DNA from 3 places in the Kribbella sp. NPDC050459 genome. Region 1 is predicted to be linked to each of the others. Evidence: predicted binding sites of a transcription regulator. Region 1 holds the regulator's gene; each other region holds the start of a gene.

Region 1 (9,560 bases):
CGCATGACGCGTGTGATGATCGTCGACGACCACCCGATGTGGCGCGAAGGCGTCGCCCGGGACCTGGGCCGTCGCGGGTACGACGTGTGCGCGACCGCCGCGGACGTCGCGAGCGCCGTGAAGATCGCGCTGGCAACCCGTCCCGACGTGGTCGTCATGGATCTCCAGCTCGGCGACGGCTCCGGCGTGGACGCGACCCGTGAGATCACCACAGCCCTCCCCGACACCCGCGTCCTGGTGCTGTCGGCCAGCGCCGAGCAGGACGACGTACTCGCCGCCGTGAAGAACGGCGCGTCCGGCTACCTGGTGAAATCCGCGTCGCTGGACGAGTTCGACGACGCCGTACGCCGGACCGCCGAAGGCGACGCGATCTTCAGCGCAGGCCTCGCCGGACTGCTGCTGGGCGAGTACCGCCGCCTGGGCGGGACCGGCCCCGAGGTGCCGCGCCTCACCGACCGCGAAACCGAAGTACTCCGCCTCGTCGCCCGCGGCCTCACCGCCAAACAGATCGCCACCCGCCTGGTCCTCTCCCACCGCACCGTCGAGAACCACGTCCAGAACACCCTCCGCAAACTCCAACTCCACAACCGCGCCGAACTCGTCCGGTACGCCATCGAAAACGGATTCAGCGAGTAATCCGGCCCAGCCGCCAACTTCGTCGCTCCGCTCCTCAGACGCGGCCCCGACGCGCGCTCCCACGCACCCCGGGCCAGCGCCCGAAGCACCGGCTTCCGGCTGGCGCCGCGGGGAGTTGCGGCTGGCGCCGCAAGTTCCGGCTGCCGTTGCGGCTGGCGCCGCAAGTTCCGGCTGCCGCCGGAGTTGTGGGCTGGCGCCCGCGAGTTGCTCGCTCTGGCGCTCGCGTGCGACGAGCCGGCTCTGAATGGTCGCCGCCTTCGACTCCGAGTCGTGGCCTTTGGCTCCCAGGCCCTGAGCCGAGTCGTGGATATCGGTTGGATTTCACCGCCAATCTCCACGACTCGACGACCCCGACTCCAGCACGCGGCGCCAGCCCACAAGCCCGTCGCCAGCCGGAGACCCGCACGCGCGACGCCGTCGCTTGTGCGATTGTGTAGCGGCCGGTTGAATGGCGTCCGTACACTGTGCGTTCCACATCCACGTGGATGCTCTCTGTCACGACACTCGCACCGCGGGTGCCCAGCTCCGGAGGCTTCGGTGAACCGGTCGTCCCTTGTCCGTGCACTTCTCGCGTTCCTGGTCCTCGCGGGGGCGACGTATGTCACGCTGACCGCGAAACCACAGCTCGGTCTCGACCTGCGCGGCGGGACGCAGATCGTCCTGGAGGCGAAGGATTCGCCGACGGTCAAGGCGACCAAGGAGACCACGGACAAGGCCACCCAGGTCCTGCACCGGCGGATCGACGCGCTCGGCGTCAGCGAGCCGAACGTGACCCGCCAGGGCGACAAGCGCATCATCGTCGAGCTACCAGGTGTGCAGGACCCGCGCGAGGCCGCGAAGGTGATCGGCAAGACCGCGCAGCTGACCTTCCACGAGGTTCTCGACCAGGTGGCGGCCAAGCCGGCCAAACCGGCGGCGGGGGAGACGTACCTGCAGCCCGAGAGCGGTCAGGGTTTCCTGCGCCTCGCGAAGCCCGCGATGACCGGCGAGCTGGTGAGCGGCGCCGAGCACCGGCTCGACCCGCAGCAGGTCGCGCAGGGCTGGTTCGTCGAGATGAACTTCAAGGGCGACGGCGGCAAGATCTGGGCGAACATCACCGGCAAGGCCGCCTGCCAGCCGGTCGGTACGCCGCAGCGCCTGATCGCGATCGTGCTCGACAACGAGGTGATCAGCTCGCCGCAGGTCGACCCGAACGGCGGCAACCAGCTCTGCAACACCGGGATCGCCGGCGGCACCACGACGATCTCCGGCTCGTTCACCGAGGAGAGCGCGAAGGATCTCGCCGCGCTGATCTCCGGCGGCGCCCTGCCGGTGCCGGTCGAGGTGATCGACCAGCGCACCGTCGGCCCGTCGCTCGGCCAGGACGCGATCCAGGCCAGCGCGCTCGCCGCGATCATCGGCCTCGCGCTGACGGCGCTGTTCATCATCATCGTCTACCGCCTCGTCGGCCTGATGGCGGTCCTCGGCCTGCTCGGGTACGCCGCGATGTCGTACGCCGCTCTCACCGTGCTCGGCGCCACGCTGACGCTGCCGGGCCTCGCCGGATTCGTCCTGGCGATCGGTATGGCGGTCGACGCGAATGTCCTGGTCTTCGAACGCGCCCGGGAGGACTACATCGCCGGCCGCACGGACGGCCTGCGGAGATCGCTCCGCAGCGGTTTCCAGAACGCGCTGTCCGCGATCGCCGACTCGAACATCACCACCCTGCTGGCTGCCGGTCTGCTGTTCTTCCTGGCCGCCGGCCCGGTCCGCGGCTTCGGCGTGACGCTGTCGATCGGTGTGATCGCGTCGATGCTGTCGGCGCTCGTGGTGACCCGCGTGCTCGCCGAGTTCGTCGTGGCGCGCGGCTTCGTCCTGCGCCACCCGGGCCTGAGCGGGATCGCCGGGCACGGCCGGGTGCGGACCTGGCTGGAGGCCCGCCGGCCGTCGCTGATGAAGCACAGCCGCCGCTGGCTCGTGATCACGGCCGTCGCGATCGTCGTGAGCGTGGCCGGTGTCGCCGTCCGCGGGCTCAACCTCGGCATCGAGTTCACCGGCGGCCGCCTGATCGAGGTCAGTACGGCGCAACGCGTCACGCCGGACCAGGCGCGGGCAGCCGTCGCCGAGGCCGGATACCCGACCGCCGTCGTACAAGCCTCCGGCACCGACGACATCACCGTGCGGACCGGGACGATCAGCGACGACGAGGCCGTGAAGATCAAGGAGTCGCTCGCCAGGATCGGCGGCGACGCCGAGGTGATCCGCAACGAGAGCATCGGCCCGTCGCTCGGTGAAGAGCTGCGGAACAAGGGCCTGATCGCGCTCGGCATCGCCCTGCTCGCCCAGCTGGCGTATCTCGCCGCGCGGTTCCGCTGGACCTTCGGCGCCGGCGCCGTGCTGGCGCTGGTGCAGAACGTCGCAGTCGTGGTCGGTGTGTTCGCCTGGACCGGGAAACCGATCGACGGCATCTTCCTGGCCGCGATCCTGACCATCATCGGCTACACGGTGAACGACTCGGTCGTCGTCTTCGACCGGATCCGTGAGACCCGCAGCGCGCGATCCACCGACGGCCTCGGCACGATCATCGACACCGCGATCGTGAACGTGCTGCCGAGAACCGTCAACACCGGTATCTCGACGCTGTTCATCCTCGCCGCGTTGCTGTTCCTCGGCGGCGACTCACTGGCCGACTTCGCCCTGGCGCTGCTGCTCGGCATCCTCGTCGGCACGTACTCCTCCAACCTGACCGCGGCCCCGCTGCTCCTCGAGCTCGAGCGCCGCTACCCGGCCCCGCCGCCGCGTCCGAAGCGCGCGCAGGTGGATCGGGACGCCCAGCCGGACCGCGGCGCAGTCGTGTAGCACAGCGGGTTATCCACACCCCGGCCGCCGGACCGGAAATCTGTCCGTCCGGCGGGCTAGGGTGTGGCGGTGGGTGTAGATGTGCGGGAACTGCTGGAAGCTGCCGTGTCCGGGATCGCCGGTCAGACCCGGCCGGGGCAGGTGGAGATGGCGCAAGCCGTGGACACCGCGATGCACGACGGGTCGCATCTTCTCGTCCAAGCCGGCACCGGCACCGGCAAGTCCCTTGGGTACTTGGTGCCCGCGCTGCTGCATGCGATCGAGGACCGTCGCGTGGTCGTCTCCACGGCGACCCTGGCCCTGCAGGCGCAGCTCGTCGACCGGGACGTGCCGGCGTTGCTCGACGCGACCGAGAAGCTCCTGCCGCGCCGCCCGAAGTACGCGATCCAGAAGGGGCGGAACAACTACGCCTGCCTGCACCGGATCCGCGAGGGCGCGCCGGACGACGACGGCATGCTCGTCGACGTGCCGCCGGCGGGTGAGGTCGGCCGCCAGGTCGTCGAGCTGCGCGACTGGGCCGAGCAGCAACTGACCGACGGCGGCGCCGGCGACCGCGACCACGCTCCCTCGCACCAGTACCAGGCGTGGCAGCAGGTCTCCATCGCCGCCCGCGAGTGCCTCGGCGCCGAGAAATGCCCGTACGGCGAGGAGTGCTTCGCGGAGAAGGCGAAGGAAGAGGCCCGCAAGGCCGACATCATCATCACGAACCACGCACTGCTGTCGATCGACGCCTTCGAGAACCGGATCGTCCTCCCCGAGCACGACGTCGTGATCGTCGACGAGGCGCACGAGCTGCCCGCGCGCGTCACCGGCGCCGCGGGCGACGAGCTCTCACCGCAGATGGTCGAGCGCGCCGCCAAGCGCGGCCGCCGGTTCGTCGACGACGACAAGGCCGACGACCTGATCGACGCCTCCGACGCGCTCCGCGCCGCGCTCGACGGCACCCGCGAGGGCCGGATCGAGGCGTCCAACGGGCCGGTCCTTGAGGCCGCGGCCCTGGTCCGCGACGCGGCCCGCGCGATGTACTCCGACCTGAACAAGAAGTCCGACGACAAGGACAACGACCCGGACGGGGCCAAGCGGCAGTCCAAGGGTGCGGTGAAGGAGATCTTCGACGTCGCCGAGCGGGTCGCCGCACTGAGCGACGCGGACGTGGTCTGGATGATCGACCGCGACCGCTTCGGCCGCGAGCTCCGGATCGCCCCGCTCACCGTGGCCGGCCTGCTGCGTGAGCTGGTCCTCCGCGACCGTACGGCGGTGCTCACCTCGGCGACCTTGACGCTGGGCGGCGACTTCGACGCGATCGCCCGCCAGGTCGGCCTGCGACCGGCCGACAAGCTCGACGACGACGAGGAGATGCCCGAGCTCGACGAATCGTCCGAGACCGGTCCGTTGCCGTGGCGCGGCCTCGACGTCGGCTCCCCGTTCGAGTACGAGAAGCAGGCGATCCTGTATGTCGCCAAGCACCTGCCGCCGCCGCACCGCGACGGGCTGGGCAAGAAGCAGTTCGAGGAGATCATCGACCTGATCACCGCGGCCGGCGGCCGGACCCTCGGCCTGTTCTCGTCGCGTCGCGCGGCGGAGGCGGCGACCGCCGCGGTGCGCGAGGCGACCGACCTCAAGGTGCTCTGCCAGGGCGACGCCCAGCTCGGCGAGTTGTCGCGCGAGTTCGTCGAGGACCCGGAGACCTCGCTGTTCGGCACGCTGTCGCTGTGGCAGGGGATCGACGTGCCCGGGTCGACCTGCAACCTGGTGATCATCGACCGGATCCCGTTCCCGCGCCCGGACGAGCCGCTGATGGCGGCCCGCCAGCGCGCGGTCGACGAGGCGGGCGGCAACGGGTTCATGGCCGTGGCCGCGACGCACGCCGGGCTGCTGCTCGCGCAGGGCACCGGCCGGCTGATCCGCCGCAGCTCGGACCGCGGCGTGGTCGCGATCCTCGACCCCCGCATCGTCACCCAGCGGTACGGCGCGTTCCTGCGCGCCTCCTTGCCGCCGATGTGGCCGACCGCCGATCGTGAGAAGGTGCTCGGGGCCCTGAAGCGACTGCAGACGACATGAGCCAGTCATGAGCCGGTCATGAGTCCGGTGACCGGTCCGCCGGTGCTGCCGATGATGGCGGCGCTGGGACAGATGCCGTCCGGCGCGGGCTGGTCGTACGAGATGAAGTGGGACGGCATCCGCGTCATCGCCGAGGTCGACGACGGCGTCTGCCGGCTCTGGTCGCGGAACAGCCACGACGTCTCCGGCGGGTACCCGGAGCTCATCGGTCTCGCGGACGCGCCGGGCCTGCGTCTGCCCGCCGTGCTGGACGGAGAGATCGTCACGCTCGACGAGAACGGCGCGCCATCGTTCGGCCTGCTGCAGCGGCGGATGCACGTCCGCGATCCACGCCAGCTCCGGCATCTGATCACCGAGGTGCCGGTCTCGGTGCGGCTGTTCGACCTGCTCCGCTTCGACGGCCAGTGGTTGCTGGACGCAACGTACGACGAGCGCCGCGGGCTGCTCGAGTCGCTGGACATCGGCGACCCGTTCTGGGAGGTCCCGCCGGCGCTGACCGACGGCGACGAGGCGCTGGAACAGTCTGCCGCGCAAGGGCTCGAGGGCGTGGTGGCGAAGCGCCGCAAGTCGCGGTACCTGCCGGGCCGGCGCAGCTCCGACTGGATCAAGATCAAGCCCGTGCAGACCAGGGACGTCGTCTTGTGCGGCTGGCATCCGGGGGAGGGGAACCGGGAAGGAAGAATCGGCTCCTTCTACTGCGGCGCCTACTCCGACGGTGAGCTGGTCCTGATCGGCAAGGTCGGCTCCGGCCTCGACTTCGCCACTCTGGACATGCTGAGCGCCGAGCTGACCGGGCTCGAGATCGCCAAGCCGGCCTTCGACCCGGCCGGCATCCCCACGACGGACCGGCGGCGCGCGCACTGGCTCGACCCGGTGCTGGTCGCCGAGGTCACGTTCTCCGGCTGGGGCGGCGACGGCCGCCTCCGGCATCCGGTATGGCGTGGTCTGCGCCTCGACATCGACCCGGAATCGGTTCTCGTCGGACGCGACTGAATGCATTCAGGTCCGGTGACGACATGCAGTCCCGGGCGGAAATGTTCGAAATGCGGTGAATGTTCTGCGGCGCTGAGACGCTTTCTGTTCAACTGTCGCAGAAAATGCCGGGAATTCAGTCGTTCGTTTCCCGGGACGGGGCCGGGACCGCGAGTGCGGCCTCGATCTTGTCGACCAGCTTCTCCGGCGAGTTTGTCGGCGCGTAGCGCGCGATCACCTGGCCGTCCCGGCCGACCAGGAACTTGGTGAAGTTCCACTTGATCCGGCCGCCGAGCAGGCCGCCCTGCTCGCGCTTCAGCCAGTTGTACAACGGGATCGTGCGGGACCCGTTGACGTCGATCTTGGCGAACATCGGGAACGTGACGTGGTAGATCGTCGAGCAGAAGTTCGCGATCTCGTTCTCGTCGCCGGGCTCCTGGTGGCCGAACTGGTCGCAGGGGAAACCGAGCACCGCGAAGCCCTGCCGGCGGTAGGTCCGGTAGAGCTTCTGCAGACCCGTGTACTGCGGGGTCTGGGCGCATTGCGACGCCGTGTTCACCACCAGAAGCACCTGATCGCGGAAATCGGCAAGAGACTGTTCATTGCCTTCGATCCGGCGCGCGCTGAAGTCATAGACAGTCGTCATGACTCAATGCTGACACGACACGCCCGACTTCGCTCGCCGTCCGATATGTCAGACTCGGCGCAGAACTGTTACGACCTTTCCGAGAATGATCGCGTCCTTGCCGTCGATCGGCTCGAAAGCAGGGTTGTGTGGTAGCAGCAGGATCTCGGTCTTGGTCTTCTTGAACGTCTTCACGGTTGCCTCGCCGTCGATCATCGCGGCGACGATGTCGCCGTTCTCCGCGGTCGGCTGCTGACGGACCACGACCCAGTCGCCGTCGCAGATCGCGGCCTCGATCATCGACTCACCCTTGACCCGCAGCATGAACAGCGTGCCCTCGCCGACCATTGCCTTGGGCAACGGGAAGACCTCTTCGATCTCCTGCTCGGCGAGGATCGGGCCACCGGCGGCGATCCGGCCGACGACCGGCACGTACGCCGCGTCCGGGTGCGCGTCACCGGCGCCGGTCTCGTCGTACGCCGTCTGGCGTACCGGGCCGAGCGCCGACTTGCGGGCCGCGGCGTCGACCTCGCCCGGGTAGCGGACCTCGATCGCGCGCGGCCGGTTCGGGTCGCGGCGGAGCAGGCCCTTCTGCTCGAGGACCCGGAGCTGGTGCGACACCGAGGAGGAGCTGGTCAGGCCGACCCGCTCGCCGATCTCGCGCATCGACGGCGGGTAGCCGCGGCTGTCCACCGAATCGCGGATGACGTCCAGCACGCGGCGCTGGCGCGGGGTCAGCCCGGTCGCGTCGGCCGGCCCGTCGGGCAGCTCGGCGACCGTGCGGTCCGCCTTGCCCGCCGACTTGTCGGCCGCCTTGTCCACGGTCTCGTCCTTGCTGGAACCGCTCGGCGTCCTGGCCATCGCTGATTGCTCCTCGGGTCGGGCCGGCGATCGTCCACCGGCCGAAGCTTGCTCGACTGAGATGACCGTAGACCGAATCCTGAGATTCTTCAAACATCTGTTCGAAGGCGTGTCGGTTCGCATGTTTGTTCGGGTGTCAGGTTATAAGGCGTGCGCGGGGTGTTGCCGCGGCAGGGAATTTCCTGGGCGTGTCCCGGTTGGAGGTGGTTGCGCGACGGGTGGCTGTCGGTTAATCATTCGTACAGGCGTTCGATCGAACAGGTGTTCGGGTCGGTCGGATGAGGCGGTCTCCAGAACAGACCGGGGCGGTGGGGTGGGGACCGCAACGAAACTGTCGGAGGCAGCCGATAGACAGGAACCAGCACCGCAGAACGCGCACCGACCGAGGTCTTGGAGGATCCGATGAGCACAGCAGCTGTCGCCGCCGACGTGCCGGCCCCGCGCCGCTCACAGCAGGCGTCGCCACGGCCCCTGCGCGTGGTCCCGCCCCCGGTCTCCCACCCCACCACCCCGACCGGGCGGCGTTTGGCTGAGCCGGTCGCGCGCTCCGCGTCGCCTGCGGCGGTGCCGTCGCCGGTGGTCGCGCCGCGCCGCCGCCCGCGGATCGAGGGTGCATCTACCGACCGGCTCCCGGTGCGCGGCTGCTCGGGGGAGTCGCTCGGGCGAGAGATCCACCCCCAGCAGCCGCTGCGCCTCACCCGCCGCGGCCGGATGCTGCTGACGGCCGTGTCGGTCCTCGTCTTCGGCGCCGCGATCCTGGTCCTCGGCCTCCGCGTCGCAGGCGTCCTGGAGCCCGGGCCGCACTTCACCCACACCGTGCCGGTGCAGGTCGCGCCCGGTCAGACCCTCTGGTCCATCGCCGAGGACACCAACCCGAGCGTCGACCCCGTGACGGTCGTGGAAAAGATCGCCGACCTCAACAAGCTCGCCACGCCGGCCGACATCCTTCCCGGCCAGACCCTGCAGATCCCGGTCGTCGGCTGATCACCGCGCCTTGACGGCGTAGCCCATGTAGGACACGCGAGTGCTCGCTACCTGCCCGACGTCCAGCGCCCGGCTGAACTCGCCGATGCTGATCCCGCCCCGCCGCACCTGGACGAAGTTCCGCAGTACGCCGAGCTTGCGAGCCCGCACCCCGAGCCCGGCGATCTCACCCAGCCGCAGCCCGTGCCGGCGCAGACCCTCGGCGAGTTCGGGCGGCTTGATGAACATCGCCCAGGCGTGCCAGGTGACATCGGAGGCCCTGGTCAGCCGCCAGTCCTGCATCACCTTGATCACCAGGATCTTCGACGCGAACGTGCGATTGATCGTGTCGAACAGGTAGACCCCGCCCGGCTTCAACACCCGAGCGGTCTCCGCGAGCACCTGGTCCAGATCCGCGACATGCTCGAGCACGTCACAGCAATACGCGAGATCGACACTCTCGTCGGCCAGCGGCAGATGTTCGCCGGCCGCGACGACGTACCGCACGTCCAGGCCGGAAGTGCTCGCGTGACCGACGGCGGTACGGACCGAAACCTCCGACGGGTCGACGCCGATCACCCGGCACCCGAGCCGGGAGAACTCC
Region 2 (9,560 bases), on a different contig from region 1:
TCGGCGTCTCCCCTCTCCTTCGAGTCCCACGCGGGACTGTGGCCATCGGTCGAAGGGATCAGCCACTCGGCCGCCCGGCCGTTCGGTAAGGCGTCACCGGGGTACGGCGGTGCCGGCGCCACCTCGGCTGAGGCGGTACCGGTGCTGCCCTGTCCGGCCGTGCCGACGGTGAAGCCGCTGTTCGTCTACCCTCAGCGTGGCTGCTGCCCAGCGTGCCCGCGGACCCCCGTCCGCCGACGACGCAGCGACTGCCTGCGCAGCCGTCCAGCGTTCGCCTGCTCACCGTGCGTCGCCGTACGACACCTCGGAGACCACGATGACTCCGCCCGCATCCCGTTCCGGCCTTGCGCGCGGTGCCGCCTATTCCGACGGCGATGCACAACGCCGTCGTCCTTCCTTCAGCTCGGTCGAGCGTGGTTGCGTTTTCGCGGCCGATCGGCACCTTTCACCAGCCGGCCGTACTTATACCCGCCACCGATCCGGTGGTTTCATCCCTTCCTGATGCCGAGGCTAGGCGCGCCCCCCACGCCGGTCAAGGCGGACACTCACAACCCCCCACCCCGATCCCACCCAGACCACTCCCCACCGTGGTCTACCCCCACCACTTAACCGGGCAAGCCCCAACCACACCCCCACCGCCACCGCGACCGCAGTCCCGCCCACCTCCGCGACCGCATTCCTGCCCACATCCGGTCCGCACTCCTGACCACCTCCGCGACCGCAGGTCCTGCCCGCCTCCGCGACCGCAGGTCCTGCCCGCCTCCGCGACTGCAGTCCTGACCGCCTCCACGGCCGCAGTCCTGACCGACTTCGCGCCGCAAGGCCGCCCAGCGCTCGTGTTCCCAGCGGCCTAACACTCGCCGCGGTCAACCGGCCGCCTCCGCCTCGGTCCCCGAGTCTCCCGGCTGCTCCTCCACACCCCCAGCTACCGGCTCCCTCGGGACTGCAACCACCGCAGCCACAGGCGCTCAGCCCCACATTCGCGGCCGCAGGCCCGCCACCAGCACGGCGACGAGCCTCACCGCCACCGCCCCAACGCTCACCTTGGTGGCCGAGCGGCCTCACGCCTACCGACCAACGGGCGCGGGCCTACCACCTGCGCACCCCAGGTCCCGCCGCTCGAGTTGCGGCAGGCCGTGTCCCGTGCCGCTGTGAGGCCCGCCGCCTGCGCCTCAGCTAGCTGTTCGTCCTGCCGTCCGACGTTTCCGACTGAGCCGTGCCCGCCGATGATCCGGCCGACGTGCCGGGAGTGGATCCGGGCGCCGTCTCACCGGACTGCGACGCGGGCTGAGAGGTCTCGGCCGGCTCCGCCCCCGCCTGGCCCGGCGCTTCCCCGGCGTTCTGCTTGTCGACGAAGCTCCCGACCTTCTCCTGCGCCGAATCGACCTTGTCCGCGTACTTCCCGCCGGTCTGCTTGTCGATCAGATCGCCGGCTTTCTCGACTCCGGCTTTGATCTTGTCCGGGTTCTGCTTGACGACATTCCGGAGCCAGTTCTTCGCCTGTTCCTGGAAATCGTTCATTGCACCCTCCGCGGTGTCTGGGGCGGATCGACGGAAAATCCCAGCCTACGGACCGGCCCAAGTACCAGCCCTACTTCGGATAACACACCGTCACGCCGCACCCGTCAACGCCCCTCGCCGCAGCCCGCCCCTGGAACCCCGTCACCCTCCGTGACAACCGGCTCGCGCGACACCCCCACAACAGCCGAAGACCGTCTACCGTCCGTCGAGATGAGCCTTGGCAACCTCGGCCGGCGCGTGCACCAACCAGGCGTCGAGCAACGCCTCCTCGAGTACCGCTTCGGACACCCGATCCAGCTGCACCAGCACAGCGGCGTACCCATTGAAATGCGGAATCGTGAAGAACCCGTCCCCCGCCCGCGCCGCGAGCACAGCTTCCTTCTCCGCGAGATCCTCGACCACCAACGCAAGAATCGGGCCGTCCGGCGGCGTCTCGTCCCCGAACCGTTTCACATCCGCCTTGCTGAACGGCCGCTCCCACGCGTACGCCTTCCCGCCGACCTTCCACGTCCGCATCCCATGCCGAGTGGCCTCCTCGGTCTCCGGCAACCCCGAGACCAACCGCTCCACATCACCCAGGCTCGTCATACCGCCCGACGCTACTCCCGCCCGGCGCCACTCCCTGCCCACAACCACGGCCCGACGCACCGATTGAACCCAGCCCGCACATAGAACTCGGCAGCCTCCTCATCGACCGCCGAAACAAACACGACCTCCGCCCCCGACGCCGCCAACCACGCCCGGCATTCACCAAGCAATGCCGCGCCAGTCCCCACCCCACGCCACTCAGGCGCCACCACCAACTCCTCGACCATCCCGTACGGCTCACGCCCGTAATCCACGAACGTCCCCACCACGACCCCCACCACGTCATCACCCTCAACAGCAACAAACGTCCGCGCATCCTGCCGCACAACAGGCAAACTCACCGACCCCGCCGAGCCCTCCCCATGCAACTCCCCCAACAACCGCCGAATCCCCACCCGATCCCCCACAACCCCCGCCCGCACAACCACCCCACCCATCCCCACACCTCCAACAAGCTCATGACACTGGGACCCGCCAATCCAACATCGCCTGAGCGTCACTCGAGCCGGCGGCCCAGCAGCGGACGGCACCGACGCCAAGCCCAGGCCCAGCCCGGTGCTGAGTCCTGCGGCCGCCCCAGCCGGTCTGCCCCTCAGGAACGGGTTACTCGGGTTCCAGGCCGGAGGAATCGAGGAGTAGGAACTCGTCGTGGCCGGCGTCGAGTTCTTGTTTGACGATGCTCATCGCGAGACCGCCCGAGTACCCCTTGCGCGCGAGCATGCCAACCAGCCGTCGCATCGCCACCTGCCGATCCAGCGAACGCATCGACCGCATCTTCCGCCGTACCAACTCGCGAGCCGTCTGCTCCTCCTGCTCAGGATCCAGCTCTTCGAGCGCATCCCGCGCCAGCTGGTCGTCCACTCCGCGCCGCCGCAGCTCCTGCGCCAGTGCACGCTTGCCCAGTCCGCGTCCGCGATGCCGCGACTCCACCCACGCGTTCGCGAACGCCGCGTCGTCGATCAACCCGACCTCGGTGAACCGATCCAGCACCTCGTCGGCGACCTCCTCCGGAATCTCCCGCTCAGCAAGCAGGTCAGCCAACTCGGTCCGCGTGCGCGGCTGTCCGGTCAGCTTGTCCAGCAGGATCGTCCGCGCCACCGAGTACGGATCACCCGCTTCCCCATCAAGTTGCGGATCCCCCGTCCCCTCAGGCTCATCACCCGTGGGCCGCTTCCCACGCCGCCCAAACCCACCACCAACCCGGCGCCGCGCCAAACCCCGCCGCTCCCCACTCGAAGTCCGGTGAGACACCGGAGCCGGCGCCTCACCGGACGCTGCGGCCGACGCCACGCGAGGCACCGCGGACGACGTCTCACCAGACGCTGCAGCGAGCGTCTCGCGAAGCGCTGCAATCGAGTCCTCACGAACCGCCGAGGACGGCGCATGCGGACGCGAATCAGTCGGCGTCTCCCTGGACGCGTCAGCGCCCGGGTCGCCAGACGCCGCACCGGCCGCGCCGCGGCGAGACCCACGAGGCGCTGCCGTCGGCGTCTTCCTGGATGCGTCGGTACCCGAGGTGCCGGACGCGACACCGGCCGAGCTGGGGCGGGACCGCTGCGCCCGGTCTGCCGTGGCACGCGATTCGGCACTCCCAGAGGCATCCGACGACTCGCCAGCAGATGCATCAGCGACATCCGCCCACAGCTCGTCGGCCGACCCGTCGCTAGGTTCGTCGGTGGATCCGTCGGCGGCGTCTCGCCTGAAGTCTTCGGCGGGTGAGTCGACTGACGGCCGCTCGTGACCGGAAGCGTTGGCTAGATCTGCCCATGGGTCATCGGCCGGGCCACGCCAGCCAGCTTCGGTGAGCGCGTCGTCAGACTGCGACGAGCGGTCCGCCGCGATGGGTGGCTTTGACTGCCCCTTGGCCGCGGGTCTGTCCTCCGTGCTCGAGGGGCGCTCGGCCTTGGGTGCGGCGGTCGGCTTTGGTTGGTCCTCGGCGGGGGCGGCGTCGTCGGTTGGGTCTGCCCAGGGGTCGAAGGCGGCCGGTTTCTCGCTGGTGTCGCGCGAGGTAGATGAGTCACGCCGGGCCGCGGGTGTTGCTGAACTGCTGGGCCAGGCCGGGGAGTCGCGGGGTGGCGTGGGGGTGTCTTCGGCGAACGCTTGGGCTTCGGCTTGGCGGGCGGCTGCCTGGGCCTCGAAGGTCTGGGCTGGACGCTCGTCCTCGTCGCCCCACGGGTCGATCGGATTCGCGTCGGTATGGCGCCGCGACGTACTGCGTCGGGCGGTCGATGGAGCCTGCGGCTCGGAATCGGGCCGCGCGGGTGTCTGGCGAGGACCTCGTTTGCTTGAGCCGCTCGACGGCTCGTCCCAGGGGTCGACCGTGCCGACAGTTCGCCTGATGGAGCTGGTGCGTCGGCCGGTGCTCCGCTCTGTCTCCCCGCTGTCGAGGAAGTCGTCGGAGTCGTCCCACGCGTTGACAGGCTTCGCGCCACGACCTCGCGTACGACGTGTTCCTCGCCTCGAGCCTGCGGACGAAGCGTCGCCTTCGTCAGCTGCAACATCGCCGCCACGCTCCGCGGACACCCGGCGAGCCGACGTACGCCGGTACGACGGGCGCTCGGTGGAGGCCGCTGTGTCCGTGGAGTTCGCAGCCCCGGTCACGCCCTCGGCCAGAAGCTTGCGGGCCAGGGCGAGGCGTTCGTCGTGGGGTAGAGACAGCGCCGCGGGGGCAGCGTCGTCGGCAGCCGGTGGCTGCCGGGGGACGCTGCCGCCCGCGGAGGGGCGATCAGAAGTCGACATCAACCTCGGCCTTGGCGGCCTCGTCGGCCGGGGCGTCGAGCGTCGGGCCGATGCCCATCTTCTCCTTGATCTTCTTCTCCAGCTCGTTGGCCAGATCGGGGTTGTCACGCAGGAAGTTCCGCGCGTTCTCCCGGCCCTGGCCGAGCTGGTCGCTCTCATACGTGAACCAGGCGCCGGCCTTGCGGACGAAGCCCTGCTCCACACCGAGGTCGAGCAGGCTGCCCTCGCGGCTGATGCCCTGACCGTAGATGATGTCGAACTCGGCCTGCTTGAACGGCGGAGCCACCTTGTTCTTCACGACCTTGACGCGGGTCCGGTTACCGACCACGTCCGTGCCGTCCTTGAGCGACTCGATCCGGCGCACGTCCAGCCGCACCGACGCGTAGAACTTCAGCGCGCGACCACCGGTCGTGGTCTCCGGCGAACCGAACATGACGCCGATCTTCTCGCGCAGCTGGTTGATGAAGATCGCCGTCGTCCCGGTGCCGTTGACCGCACCGGTCATCTTCCGCAGCGCCTGGCTCATCAGCCGGGCCTGCAGACCGACGTGGCTGTCGCCCATCTCGCCCTCGATCTCGGCGCGGGGCACCAGCGCGGCCACCGAGTCGATCACGACGATGTCGATCGCGCCGGAGCGGACCAGCATGTCGGCGATCTCCAGCGCCTGCTCACCGGAGTCGGGCTGCGAGACCAGCAGCGCGTCGGTGTCGACGCCGAGCTTCCGCGCATACTCCGGGTCGAGGGCGTGCTCGGCGTCGATGAAGGCCGCGATCCCACCGGCCCGCTGGGCGTTCGCGACCGCGTGCAGGGCGACCGTGGTCTTACCGGAGGATTCCGGACCATAGATCTCTACCACCCGGCCGCGCGGCAGACCGCCGATCCCGAGCGCGATGTCGAGCGCGATCGAGCCGGTCGGGATGATCTCGATCGGTGCCTTGCCCTGCTCACCCAGGCGCATCACCGCACCCTTGCCGCACTGCCGCTCGATCTGCGTCAGCGCGGTCGCAAGCGCCTTCTCGCGATCGGCCGCCGCGCGCTCCGCACTCGCTGCACCCGCCATGTGACTGCCACCTGACCCATCTGATAATCGGGGCCGCCGGCCGGCCGCCCGAAGGAACTTCGTTGTCGCCAGAGAAGGTATTCGCCGCCACGGACAGTTTTCGCAGCCACTTCGAATCTGTGGACAACTCGGCCGTCCCGGCCACCTTCCGAGCACCAAAGTATCCCGAACACGTGTTCGAATCACAACTGACACGCCGAAGCTTGTCCGGGCAACCATCCTGACCCGGCCGATCCCTACTCTTGCGGGCGTGACAGACCGTCCCGACGTACCCGATTCCGCCGTGGTCCTCGCGATCAGCCGGGTGGAGTTCGGGATCGACATCGTGCTCGACGCGCTCCGCTCGCAGGATCCATTCGGCATCCGCAGCTTCCTGACCGACTACTCCGACCAGGAGAAGCCCAACCTGGCCGAGAAGGGGCTGATCCTCGCGATCGACCGGCTGCTGCAGATGAAGGTGCCCGGCCACGACGAGTGGCCGACGCTCCCGCTGGCCGAGCGCTGCGACTGGTGGGTCGAGCGGCTGGGCGGATTCGCCGCGGTCGTCGCCGGACTCCCCCGGCTCAGCGGCGCGGCGGCGGATCGGCTGCCGATGAAGGACACCCTCGGCGCGGCGGTGCAGGCGATGGTGATCGGCGCGGTCTGCCGCGAGTACGGCGTGGAGGCGCACGCCGACCGGACGTCGATCATCATCCGGGTCCTCACCGACCGCCCGATCACGCCTGACGAGGTCCTCAAGTACGACGACCCGGAGGTCGCCGGCAAGGACGTCACGGAGCAACTGGGCCTCGACGAGGTGTCGAAGGACATGGGGCTGCGCAAGGGCGTGCGGCTGGTCTGGCGGCTCAGCAAGCTGTTCGGCGGGCTCAGCGAGGTGTTCGAGGAGCGTCCGCGCGGCAGCCTGGGCGCCCGGTTCGTCGGGAAGCTTCCCGGCGTCGGCGTGGTCGGCGGCTTCTTCGACGAGCGCAAGGGCATCAAGAAGGCGGCGTACGAGGCCGCGGACCTGCTCATCACCAGCGGGTTCCGGGTCAAACCTCTCTGAAGCTGTCCCAGGCCCGGGCGGGCTTGGGATGATCTGCGCATGAACGAGATCGTCATCGTGCAGCCGGACGAGACGTGGCCCGCGCAGTACGAGAAGACCGCGCACGCGATCCGTGGACAGCTCGGCGAACTGGTCCAGCGGATCGATCACATCGGCTCGACCTCGGTCCCCGGGTTGCCGGCCAAGGACATCCTCGACATCCAGGTGACGGTGGCCACCGAACCCGAACTGGACGACGTCGCCGAGCGGATGGTCGCGGCGGACTGGGAACTCCGCCCACCGCGACGCGACCATCCGGTGCCGGGGCTGCCCGCGGACGACATCCACTGGGTGAAGCGGATGCTGGTCGAGCCCATGTACCGCCGCCGGGTGAACTTGCACATCCGGGTCGCTGGCCGGGCCAACCAGCGGTACGCGCTGCTGTTCCGCGATTATCTGCGCAATCATCCGGAGACGGCACGCGCGTACGCCGTCTTCAAGCAGCACGCCGCCGCGCTCCGGCTCGAGATCGGCGACTACGCCGACCTGAAGGACCCGGTCTGCGATCTCATCTATCTACCGGCCGAGGAATGGGCCGCCCGCACCGGATGGACCAGCTAGCTGCGGGCGGCTCGAGTCGTTGCTCTGAGCATCAGCGCTCACTGGGTGGAAGGTTGAGGTGCGCCCACACGGCTCGCCACACCACCTTGGCGGCCTCACCGTCGGCCAGGGCCTCAACGACCGTGCGGCCGTCGAGCTCCTGAACCACCTGGGTCTCTGCCCAGGTCCGTGCATACGCGGGCCCGAGATGGTGATCCATCCGTGCCCAGAATTCCGTCAGTCTCATGCCTGCCCGTCGTCGTCCTTCGGGGGCTGACTCCACCCGCCCTGTTGCGGCGGCTGCTGGCCGTAGGGCGAACCCTGCTGCGGCTGACCAGGCTGCTGCCCTTGTCCAGGCTGCTGACCCCAACCACCGGGAGCCTGCTGCTGCGGCGGCTGCGAGCCCCACTGTCCCTGCCCCTGCTGAGGCTGCCCAGGGTACTGCTGCGGACCAGGCTGCCCCGGCTGCTGCCCGCCGTACGGCGGCTGTCCCTGACCGGGCTGCCCCTGCTGCGGCTGGCCCGGGTACTGGCCCGGCTGCCCGCCGTACTGACCTGGCTGGCCCGGCTGCCCGCCGTACTGACCGGGCTGACCCGGGTACTGCTGTCCGGGCTGGCCGTACTGCTGCTGGCCGTATCCGGGCTGCCCCGGGTACTGCCCCTGGCCGCCGTACGGACCCGGCTGGCCCGGGTACTGCCCCGGGAACTGCTGGCCGTAGCCCTGCGGACCCTTCGCCTTCCGGCTGCGCAGCATGAAGAAGACAACCGCGGCGATCGCGAGCACCACGAGCACGATGATCAGGATCAGGGCCCACATCGGGAACCCGCCGCCGGCCTCGGAGGTCAGGGAGATCTTCCCCAGCTTGTCGATGCTGTCGTAGGTCGCCGTCCGGCCGCTGACATTCGCACCGCTGTCGTGCTCGAGGATCTTGCCCGGCATGGTGATCTTGAAGTTCACGTCCGGCTGGCTGCCACCGGACGGCAGGTTGCTGCCCAGGTTACTGGCCTTGACCGTCACCGTGACCTTGTCGCCGTCCTTGGTGAAACTGACGCCGTCACCGCTCGAGCTGCCCATCTTGTCGAACGGCACGTTCTTGAAGGAGCAATCCGAGCCGACGTACTTGTCATCCTCGTACGACTTGCACTCGACGCCTTCGGTGGCGCCCGACTTGATGCTGCTCTCGATCTGCTGCCGGACCTTGTCGAGGGACTGGCCGCTGGACTGCAGCAGCTGCTTGTCCACCCCGATCTTCATGGTCCCCGAGACCGTCTCGTTCGACCCGACCTTCAGGTCGGCGTCGAGCTTGACGCACCCGGTCAGCCCGACCAGGCAGGCCACGACGACGAGGGCTGCACGTACGCGGTTCATCATGCCGTCGATCATTCCAGACGAAGGGGACAAGCTGTGCATCGGACGGAAAGCGTGTGCTCACGGTGGGCGACCGGACGGTTCGTGAAAACTGTCGGCGGGACCCGGCAAGATGGTCGGCGTGAAGAAGACCACCGCGTTGAGCCGGTTCTCGCCCGCGACCCGGGCGTGGTTCGGCGACGTCTTCGAGGCGGCCACCCCGGCCCAGCTCGAGGCGTGGGACGCCATCACCGCGGGCCGGGACGCGCTGGTGGTCGCCCCGACGGGCTCCGGGAAGACGCTGGCGGCCTTCCTCTGGGCACTCGACCGGCTGGCGACGACGCCGCCACCGTCCGACCCGAAGCTGCGCTGCCGGGTTCTCTACGTGTCACCGCTGAAGGCCCTCGCCGTCGACGTCGAGCGGAACCTCCGCGCCCCGCTGATCGGCATCCGCGAGACCGCCCGCCGGCTCGGTGAGGCGCCGATCGACGTCGAGGTCGCGGTGCGATCGGGCGACACCCCGGCCGCCGAGCGGCGACGGTTCGCGTCGCGGCCCTCCGACGTACTCATCACGACGCCGGAGTCGTTGTTCCTGCTCCTGACGTCGCAAGGCCGGGAGTCGCTGCGTGGCGTCGAGACCGTCATCGTCGACGAGGTGCACGCCGTCGCCGGGACCAAGCGCGG
Region 3 (9,560 bases), on a different contig from region 1:
AGGGGATCTTGTCGGCGACGAACTCGAACGCGAACAGCGCACCCGCCGCGATCAGCACCGGCGTGGTGGTCAGCGCGTGCGGCACGTCGCCGGCGCCCGCGAACCGGCCCAGCAGGCCCAGGATCAGCACGCAGGCGTAGGCGTTCACCCCACTGGCCCAGCCGGTCGTGACCGCCAACGGCAGCGCTTCCATCGTCGTACTCCGTAATCCCTCTTCGTCAGTATCGAACCCGACGACGTGAGTTTTGGTTAACCGTTGACATCCGCGTCGCCTCGACCCACAGTGACTAGGCTGCCAGTCTGTGTGACCGGCACCCGCCCACGGGTTCAGGAGAACATCATGCTGCGTCGTCCGAAGATTCTTGCCGCACTCGCTGCGGTAGCGCTGCCGGTCGCCTTGACCGGCGTGTCGTTGGGAGGTCCACCGGCCGAGGCGTCCCAACAGGGTGCGCCGTCCCCGTCGTCAACGTCGTCAGCTGTCGCCGCGTCGGCGTACAGCGCGGCCGCCGCGAAGTACGGCGTACCGGAGTCGGTCCTGCTGGCCGTCTCCTACGCGGAGTCCCGCTGGGACGACCACGCCGGCGCGCCGAGCACGTCCGGCGGCTACGGCCCGATGCACCTCACCGGACTCGGTGCGTCCGAGGTGGCGGACCTGTCCGGGAAGCAGAAGGTCGCGACCGCCGAGTCGCTGCAGACGCTGCAGAAGGCGGCGGAGCTGACCGGCCTCGACCAGGGCGCGCTGCGCTCCGACGTGACCGCCAACATCAACGGCGGCGCGGCGGTGCTCGCGTCGTACCAGAAGTCGCTCGGCCTGCCGGTCGGCGCGGACACCTCGCCCGCCGCCTGGTACGGCGCGGTCGCGTCGTACGCCGAGGCGGGGGACAAGGCCGGCGCCGCGGGGTTCGCCGACGACGTCTACACGATCATGGCCAAGGGCGCGGCCCGGACCACCAACACCGGCCAGCAGATCGTGATGCCGGCCGTCGCGGTGACGCCGGACAAGTCGCAGCTCGGCAAGCTGTCGCTGCCGGCCGGGGTGCAGCCGTCCACGTCGGACGTGGAGTGCCCGGCGTCGCTCGGCTGCGAGTGGCTGCCCGCGCCGTACTCGGAGTTCGGTGCCGGCGACTACGGCAACCACGACCTCGCGAATCGGCCCGAGACCGGCAAGATCGACTACATCGTCATCCACGACACCGAGGGCGGCTGGCAGGGCGTACTGAACCTGGTCCAGGACCCGACGTACGTGAGCTGGCAGTACACGATGCGCTCGTCGGACGGCCACATCTGGCAGCACGTCAAGGCCAACGACGTCGCCTGGCACGCCGGCAACTGGTACGTGAACATGCACAGCATCGGGATCGAGCACGAGGGCTTCGCGGCCCAGGGCGCGACCTGGTACACCGAGGCGCTGTACCGCAACTCGGCCAAGCTGGTGGCCTACCTGGCAGCCAAGAACGACATCCCGCTCGACCGGGCGCACATCATCGGCCACGACCAGGTGCCGGGCACCGTCCCGTCCACGGTCCGCGGCATGCACTGGGACCCGGGACCGTACTGGGACTGGGAGCACTACATGGACCTGGTCGGCGCGCCGATCTGGGGCAAGTCCGTGTTCCCGGTGAAGGCAGGCTCGATCGTCACGATCAAGCCGGGCTTCGCGGGCAACGTCCAGGTGATCAACAGCTGCGACGCGCCCGGCACGCCGTGCAAGCCGCAGGGCACCAACTTCGTCTACCTGCGCCAAGCGCCGGACGACAACGCTCCGCTGGTCAAGGACCTCGGTCTGCACCCGGACGGGTCCAACGGCACCATCGAGGTCTCCGACATGGGCTCCCGCGTCGCAGCAGGTTCGGAGTACGTCGTGGCCGAGCGGCAGGGCGACTGGGTGGCGGTCTGGTACCTGGGCGCGAGGGGCTGGTTCAAGAGCCCGGCGTCCGCCCCTGACGCGTTCGCCAAGCCGGGCCTGGTCGTGAAGCCGAAGGCGGGCAAGACGTCGGTGCCGGTGTACGGCCGGGCCTACCCGGAGAAGTCGGCGTACCCGGCCGGCATTCCGTACCAGACGGTGACGCCGCTGCAGTACACGATCGGCGAGGGCCAGGCCTACCCGGTCGGTGACCTGAGCATCGAGACCGACTACTACCGGGCCGTGACGTTCGCCGGTGAGCCGCCGGCGGACCACGTCCAGGTGCTCGGGAAGGACAAGTACTACCAGATCTGGTTCGGCCACCGGATGGCGTACGTCCGGGCCGCCGACGTGGATGTCCGACCGGCCGTCTAATCTGGCTGTCGTGATCGACGAAGCCGTCCAGCCGCTGCTGGACGGCTTCGTTGCGTCTGTCCGTGAAGTCGCCGCGGTCGAAGCGATCTGGCTGCACGGCTCGCTGGCGCTGGGGGACTATCAATTGAGGCGCAGCGACCTGGATGTCGTCGCCGTGGTGTCTTCGCCGCCGACGCCGGCAGTGGCCGAACTGCACCAGGAGCTGATGCGCTCGGATCCGCTGGCAGCCAAGCTGCACTGCTCCTACATGCTGAGGTCGCAGCTGGCCGACCCGTCGGTGCGCCACCCGACGTTCGCCCAGGGCCGGTACTTCGACCGCCCGGTGACGCCGGTGACCCGCCGGGAGCTCGCGATCGGCAACCGGACGCTCTTCGGCCCGGCGCCGGCCGGCCTGCTGCCGCCGACCAGCGACGAGGAGCTCTTAGCCTTCATCCGCCGGGACCTGCGCGAGTTCTGGCTGCCGGCCACCCGGAAGCGGTCGAACTGGTACGCCGACATCTGGGTCGACCTCAGCCTGCTCACGATCGCCCGCGCCCACGTGACGCTGGCCACCGGCGACCTGATCACCAAGCGCGCGGCCTTCGACGTCCTGCCCCGCCTCGGAGCTCCCGCGGACGTCGTCGAGGACATCAGACGCCGCCGCTACGGGCCGGCGTTCCGCACCGGTCCCTGGTGGCGGCACACCCGCGCCGGGCTGACGCGGCGCTTCGTGCGCACCGCGATTCCCGCCGTCCTCAGTTCACGGTGACCGGCGTGCCGTCGGTGAGCTTCAGCAGCTCGCCGTACGTCGTCGGGAACACCGAGCGCGGGATGCCCGCGGCGGCCCAGATCACCGGGTACTGCTCGAGGGCGGTGTCGACGTACGTCGGGACGCGGCCCGGGTGCCCGACCGGGGCGACGCCGCCGATCGACTGACCGGTGTGCTCCTTGACGAACTCCGGCGTGGCCCGCTTCAGCTTCCCGATCCCGAGCTCGGCAGCGACCTTGGCGGTGTCCACGCGGTGCGCGCCCGAGGTGAGGATCAGCACCGGGGCGCCGTCGCCGGCGAAGATCAGGCTGTTCGCGATCGCGCCGACCTCGCAGCCGAGCTCGGCCGCCGCGGCCGCCGCCGTCGGCACCGCCTCGTCGAGGATCACGATCTCGCCGGTCGCACCGGCCGCGGCCAGCGCGTCGGCCACCTTCTGCACATTGGGATGACTGCTCACGGGGTGAGCTTAGGTCAGCCCGGCGGCGCCGAACGACACGTTGAACCGGTCGCACCAGATCACCGCGCTGCGGAAGTCGCCGAGCCGCACGTCGGCGGGGATCGGGTAGTTCTGGTTGCCGTGGTTGCCCTTCAGGGTGCCCAGGGCGCGGTACCGCCCGTCGTCGAAGACATGCCGGCCGGCCTTGCCGGCGACCACCTTCGCGTCGCTCAGCCAGACCTTCAGGTCGGGACCGTCGGAGGTGTCCAGGTTCTCGATCCGGAGGATCCGGCGGCCGTCGGGCAGGGCGAGAACCGCGACCGTGCCGGACGTCCGGTGTTCGTGCGAGATCAACTGACCGGTCAGCAGAACCCTGGGCTGCGGCGCCGGCCGGGAGGCCGGCCGTTGCGGCCCGGCGGAAATTGTCGGTGGCCTGGTCGACGATGAAGTCGTGGAGATCGGAACAGCGCCGGGCAGTGCCTCGTCGACGACCTTGTCGGTGACGAGCCGCCACGGCTGGAAGAGCGGCAGCGCGATCGCTGCCACCACGACGGCGACCGCCGCCGCGGCCGTTCCGGCTGCCCGTTTCCGCATCGTTCGTCCCTCCGTCCCGGAGCTTCCAGTCTGGCGCCCGGACCGCGCCCCCGGCGGCGCGCCGGGCTTACGGACCGTTGACGACTGTCGGCGGACGGCGATACGCTTCCCTTGTTCGAACAGATGTTCGATTACCTCGAACCCGGTTTCGTCGGGAGGCCGGACCGAGGTGGACCGGACAACTGGACGGCTCCGGTGCGGAGTTGCGGCCGCATCGGAATCCGGTGGTCCCGGCGGGTCCGGCACCGGGGTGGTCCTCGACCCCCACCCCGTGCCCACCCGCCGGGCCGCCGACTCGGGGCCGGTGGTGATCAGGAGGCGATGGGACATGTGGGAGTTCGACGACGCCGTCGAGGTGCACTCGATCGCGGTGGACGGTGTGCAGGTCCCCGACCAGTTCCTCTGGCGCGGCCGCCTCTGGCGGGTCCGCGCGGTCAGGTCGCAGTGGACCGAGACCGCGGCCTGGTGGGAGCGCGGCGTCATCGGCACCGGTGACATCCACGATCCGTACGCCGTCCGCACCGACTTCGCCGGCGCCACCTCTGCGTACGACGCCCGCGCCGACCGCGCGTTCGACCGGATCGACCCACGGGCCGACTCACGAGCCGACCGGCGGGCCGCGAGTACCGATTCGCTGGCCCGGATCGACGCGGCCACCGTCGCCGAGGCCTGTTCGGCGGCCCGCGCCGCGGCCCGTCCGGCCCGGGCGCACACAGCCGGCGTGGCAGCGGCGGCCAACCCCCGCTCGCGCCCCGCTGCCACGCTTCCCGCCGGCCCGCATTCGGCCGGCACTCCGGCGGCCGTCGGGGTGCTGGACGCCGACTGGGGACCGGAGCGCACGGTCTTCCGGGTGGAAGCCGGCTGTGGCCGGAGCGGCCGGCAGGAGATGTTCGACCTCGCCCACGACCCGGACTCGGGCCGCTGGCAACTGGAAAGGGTGACCGACCGATGACTGTTTCACCGGTGTCGCCGGCCGCGGCCGGCGCGGCCAGCCGAGAGCTGTTCCGTGCCCGCGCCGCCCTGGCCGAGGCGACGGAGACCAACGACCATCTGATCCGCTACTCGAGCGCCCACGTCGCGGCGCTCCGGGTCGCGGCCGCGGTGCTCGCCGTCCGCGCCCGCCCGGTCCGGTCGGGCAGCCGCCGGCGGGTCCAGCGCAACGCCTGGGTGCTGCTCGCCGAGGTCGCGCCCGAGTTCGGCGAGTGGGCCACGTTCTTCGCCGCCGGCGCCGCCCAGCGCGCCGCCGCCGAGGCCGGGCTGGAGCGCGCCGTCAGCACCCGCGAGGCGGACGACCTGATCCGCGCCGTGGAGACCTTCTACACCCAGGTGGAAGCCAGCCTGCGGTTGTCCACAACGCCGGTGCTCACCGCGACCACCGACCCGCAGTCCGTCCTGACCCAGTCCTGGATGCGAGCCAGCTGAGGCGCGCATCCGTCCCGCGTTGAGGAGATCCCGACCGTGAGCGAACCCTCCCGAGGCCTCGGCAAGGACCTGTGTGGTCGTGTCCACGCCCTCACCGGTGCCGAGTGCTACCTGCCGGACACGCATTACCCACGTCCTCACCAGGCGCTGTCCGGCGACTCCTGGCACGACGGCCTGTGCACGCGGTGCGCGGGTTCCGGCATCCAGGCCGACATCCTCTGCCCGACCTGCAACGGCACCGCGTTCGAGCCCCTGATCCTGCCCGACACCTACCAACCTGGGTGAGTCAGCCGAAAGGTGTTCATCCGTCGGCCGGGCAGCGTCTAGGGTCGGCGGGGTGAGTGGACTTCCGGTGTTGGATGTCGAGGAGCAGCGGGTTCTCGGGAGCCTGCTGGAGAAGCAGGTCACGGTGCCGGCGTCGTACCCGTTGACGGCGAACGCCCTACGGACGGCGTGCAACCAGACCAGTAACCGGGATCCGGTGGTCGACTACGACCAGGGGACGGTGGAGCGGGTCGCGCGGGCGCTGCGGGACCGGGAGCTGCTGCGGATCGTCTGGGTGGATGTCGGACGGCGGACGCTGAAGTACCACCAGATCCTCGACGAGAAGCTCGAGCTCGCAGCGGACGAGCGGGCGCTCATCACCGTGTTGCTGCTCCGCGGGGCGCAAGCACCGGGCGAGCTGCGGACGCGGGCCGAGCGGCTGCACAAGTTCGAGGACCGCAGCGACGTCGAGGCGTCCCTGCAGCGGATGGCGGCGCGACCCGACCCGCTGGTGCGGGAGCTGGAGCGTCGTGTCGGTCAGCACGACCGTCGTTGGGTCCACCTCCTCGGCCCGGTGCCCGAGGTGGAGGCCGCCGTCGCCGTCGAGAGCGTCGACCGCGACACGGTGATCGCCGACGGAGCGGACGAGCGTGACGCCCGGGTGCGCTCGGCGTACGACGCCGTCGCGGGGACGTATGCGGACGAGTTGCTCGACGAACTGGACGCGTTGCCGTTCGAGCGGTGGCTGCTCGACCGGGTGGTTGCCCACGCCAACGGCCGCCCGGTGGTGGAGGTCGGCACGGGGCCGGGGCACGTCACGGCGTACCTGGCCGACCGGGGCGCGGACGCCACCGGCATCGATCTCGCGCCCGAGATGATCGCTGAGGCCCGCCGGCGGTTCCCGCACCTGCAGTTCGAGGTCGGCGACCTGCGCCGGCTCGGCCGGCCGCCCGCGAGCTCCGGCTGGGCCGCGGTCCTCGGCTGGTACTCGCTCATCCACCTGGCCGCGTCCGAGCTGCCCGGCGCGATGACCGCGCTGACCCGTCCGCTCGATCCCGGCGGCTGGCTGGTCCTCGCACTCCACGCCGGCGAAGAGGTCCGGCACGTCGACGAGCTACTCGGCCACGAGGTCAGCCTCGACTACGTGCTCCACGAACCGGCGTACGTCGTCGGCGTGGCCGAAGCCGCAGGCCTCACCGACATCGAGTGGTACCTGCGGGGTCCCATCACCGCCCGCGCCGAAACCACCCGCCGCCTGTACGTCATCGGCCGGACACCGTCGCACTAGCCGAGCCCGGGTGAGGCAGCAACCCCTCCGATGCTGCCTCAGCCGGATCGGCCGCTGCGTCAGGCCTTGGCGTACGTCTCCGCGGACAGCGACTCGAACTCCAGGCCGACCGCCGGGCCGTCGCCGACGACCCACGCGTCGTGCCCGGGTTCGATGACGTAGGCGCTGCCCGGCAGCAGCCGCGCCTTGGTGCCGTCGTCGTGGACGACCTCCATCTCGCCGGAGAGCAGGGTTCCGACGTGACGGACCTGGCAGGAGTCGCCGCCGATGACCGGACGGATGCACTCGGACCAGCGCCAGCCAGGCTGGAAGGTGATCCGGGCGACACTGGCGCCCGGCAGCTTCACGACGTCGACGCTCGTCTTGTCCGGTGCGCGTCGCTCGTCCGGCTCGTCGAAGGACTTGCTGAAGATGGCCATGATCCCTCCCTGGTGATCGCATCTCCCCTTGTGTCGAGAGTGCGCCGATCCCCGCCTCGGCGACAGATCCGGGGACTTAAGGACCGGTTACGACGGGCGGCGGGCAGACCGCGGGCCCGGTGGAAGTAGGGTGTGGCGCGGTGGGGTGGCGATGGGGGACCGGCTGGAGGGTTGATGGTGGATCGGCGGCGCAGCGTACGGACGGCGTTGGTGGGCGAGGCGCTGCGCGTGGCGTTGGCGGGACGTGAGCGGACCGACCCCGGCGCCGGGCTGGACATCGTCGACCTCGGCGGCGGGACCGGCGGCTTCGCCGTTCCGCTGGCGGTCGAGGGGCACCGGGTGACGGTGGTCGACCCGAGCCCGGACGCGCTGGCCTCACTCGAGCGCCGGGCCCGCGACGAAGGCGTCAGTGAGCTGGTCCGCGGTGTCCAGGGCGACGCCGCGGAGCTCCCCGGCCTGGCGGGGGAGTCGAGCGCGGACGCCGTGCTGTGCCACGGGGTGCTGGAGGTCGTCGACGACCCGGTCCAGGCGTTGCAGGCGATGGCCTCGGTGCTGCGCGAGGGCGGCGTACTGAGTCTGCTGGTTGCCCAGCGCAACGCCGTCGTCCTGGCGCGGGCGCTCGCCGGTCACCTGGCCGAGGCGCGGATCGCGCTGCAGGACCCGGACGGGCGCTGGGGTGCGACCGACCCGATGCCGCGGCGGTTCGACGAGGCGGGGATCACCGGACAGCTGGCGGACGCCGGATTCATGGTCCACACCGTGCATGGCGTCCGGACGTTCGCGGACCTGGTGCCGTCGGCGTTCGTCGACTCCGAGCCGGGCGCGGCCGACTCCCTGGCCGAGCTGGAGCGTGCGGCCAGCCAGCACCCGGCGTTCCGCGCGCTGGCGACGCAGCTGCACATCCTCGCCACGCGCTGACCGGCGCTGCGACGGAGGGTGACGAGAGCACTACCTCCGGCGCGCGGGGTGGACGCTAGCTGTGAACCGGCTGTGAGCGACACGCCGAAGGACACAGGTTTGGGGCCGGTCTGGCCAGGGCAGTTGCGGGACCGTGACGCGCTGGACAGCCGGTCAGGGTTTCGTGTGACGCGGGCGCGGCCTAGACTGGAGGCGGCCTATCGAGATCGCGCTCATCATGGAGGGATCGACGGTGCCCCTCTCGGAAGAAGAGCAGCGCCAGTTCGAGCAGCTCGAACGTGCCCTTGCTGCGGAAGACCCGAAGTTCGTTTCCGCCATGCGTGGGACCAATGTGCGCTTGTACTACAAGCGCCGGGCAGTGCTTGCCGGCGTTGGATTCGTGCTGGGCATCGCGGTGCTGATGACCGGTGCGATCATTCCCAACACGATCATCGGAGTCATCGGCTTCGTGATGATGGTGGCGTGCCTGTACGTCGCGGCGCTGAGCATGAAGCGGATCAGCAACGCGGGGGAGTCCGACGACATCCCGCCGCCGCCGCCGACGAAGCGGCACCGGACCAAGCACGACTCGTCCGGCAGCTTCATGGAGCGTATGGAAGACCGCTGGCGCCGTCGCCGCGACGAGGATCTCTGACCGCTTTCGAGCACCGCTCGACCCTTCTCGAGACCTTTCGACCGCACCCGTGCCCTGGTGGGACGGGTGCGGTCGTTTCTCGGCCCTCCGGCGTGACACCGTTCGTCCCATGCTCACTATCGGACGCCTGGAATCCACTGACCGTGCCGCTTGGCAGACGCTGTTCGCCGGCTACAACGAGTTCTACGGCCGCACGATGCCGGACGAGTTCTTCGAACAGGCGTGGACCAGGTTCCAGCGTGACGAGGAGATCCACGCGCTCGGCGCCCGCCTGGACGGGCACCTGGTCGGCATCGTCCACTTCCTGACGCACGCGAGCACGACGGCGCCGGACTCCTGCTATCTGCAAGACCTGTTCACCGCGCCCGACGCCCGCGGCCGAGGTGTGGCGCGGGCACTCATCGAAGCCGTCACCGACTGGGCCCGCGACAGTGCGTGCGGGCGCGTGTACTGGTCGACGCACGAATCCAACGCGACCGCCCGCCGGCTCTACGACCAGGTGGCCGAGAACCGGGGGTTCATCCTCTACCAGATCCCGCTGTGAGTCAGTTGGTGCGCG

What was found. The regulator LexA, encoded in region 1, represses DNA repair genes until DNA is damaged. The targets are predictions, from matches to a motif close to TCGAACANNTGTTCGA.
Positions count from the first base shown of each region.
Region 2: the regulator LexA is predicted to act here: its motif matches at 6,074-6,089, upstream of recA (recombinase RecA).
Region 3: the regulator LexA is predicted to act here: its motif matches at 4,172-4,187, upstream of AB0I12_RS23625 (DUF6504 family protein).

Region 1 covers NZ_JBFAJQ010000024.1:31,873-41,432, forward strand. The annotation lists gene AB0I12_RS42010 (DUF5931 domain-containing protein) at 1-7, shown strand, start outside; gene AB0I12_RS42015 (response regulator transcription factor) at 4-636, shown strand; gene secD (protein translocase subunit SecD) at 1,174-3,474, shown strand; gene AB0I12_RS42025 (ATP-dependent DNA helicase) at 3,538-5,535, shown strand; gene ligD (non-homologous end-joining DNA ligase) at 5,554-6,528, shown strand; gene AB0I12_RS42035 (glutathione peroxidase) at 6,644-7,153, opposite strand; gene lexA (transcriptional repressor LexA) at 7,202-7,993, opposite strand; gene AB0I12_RS42045 (LysM domain-containing protein) at 8,396-8,977, shown strand; gene ubiG (bifunctional 2-polyprenyl-6-hydroxyphenol methylase/3-demethylubiquinol 3-O-methyltransferase UbiG) at 8,978-9,560, opposite strand, start outside.
Region 2 covers NZ_JBFAJQ010000007.1:309,449-319,008, reverse strand. The annotation lists gene rny (ribonuclease Y) at 1-1, opposite strand, end outside; gene AB0I12_RS24305 (antitoxin) at 1,177-1,521, opposite strand; gene AB0I12_RS24300 (MmcQ/YjbR family DNA-binding protein) at 1,717-2,109, opposite strand; gene AB0I12_RS24295 (GNAT family N-acetyltransferase) at 2,121-2,546, opposite strand; gene AB0I12_RS24290 (regulatory protein RecX) at 2,713-3,207, opposite strand; gene recA (recombinase RecA) at 4,835-5,908, opposite strand; gene AB0I12_RS24280 (hypothetical protein) at 6,159-6,950, shown strand; gene AB0I12_RS24275 (GrpB family protein) at 6,990-7,550, shown strand; gene AB0I12_RS24270 (DUF3046 domain-containing protein) at 7,582-7,776, opposite strand; gene AB0I12_RS24265 (hypothetical protein) at 7,773-8,900, opposite strand; gene AB0I12_RS24260 (ATP-dependent helicase) at 9,010-9,560, shown strand, end outside.
Region 3 covers NZ_JBFAJQ010000007.1:161,731-171,290, forward strand. The annotation lists gene AB0I12_RS23600 (DUF4126 domain-containing protein) at 1-193, opposite strand, end outside; gene AB0I12_RS23605 (N-acetylmuramoyl-L-alanine amidase) at 341-2,278, shown strand; gene AB0I12_RS23610 (nucleotidyltransferase domain-containing protein) at 2,289-3,026, shown strand; gene AB0I12_RS23615 (YbaK/EbsC family protein) at 3,013-3,483, opposite strand; gene AB0I12_RS23620 (DM13 domain-containing protein) at 3,493-4,056, opposite strand; gene AB0I12_RS23625 (DUF6504 family protein) at 4,385-5,008, shown strand; gene AB0I12_RS23630 (SAV_6107 family HEPN domain-containing protein) at 5,005-5,478, shown strand; gene AB0I12_RS23635 (hypothetical protein) at 5,515-5,763, shown strand; gene AB0I12_RS23640 (DUF480 domain-containing protein) at 5,816-7,030, shown strand; gene AB0I12_RS23645 (cupin domain-containing protein) at 7,090-7,449, opposite strand; gene AB0I12_RS23650 (methyltransferase domain-containing protein) at 7,624-8,367, shown strand; gene AB0I12_RS23655 (DUF3040 domain-containing protein) at 8,600-9,001, shown strand; gene AB0I12_RS23660 (GNAT family N-acetyltransferase) at 9,111-9,545, shown strand; gene AB0I12_RS23665 (DUF3488 and transglutaminase-like domain-containing protein) at 9,547-9,560, opposite strand, start outside.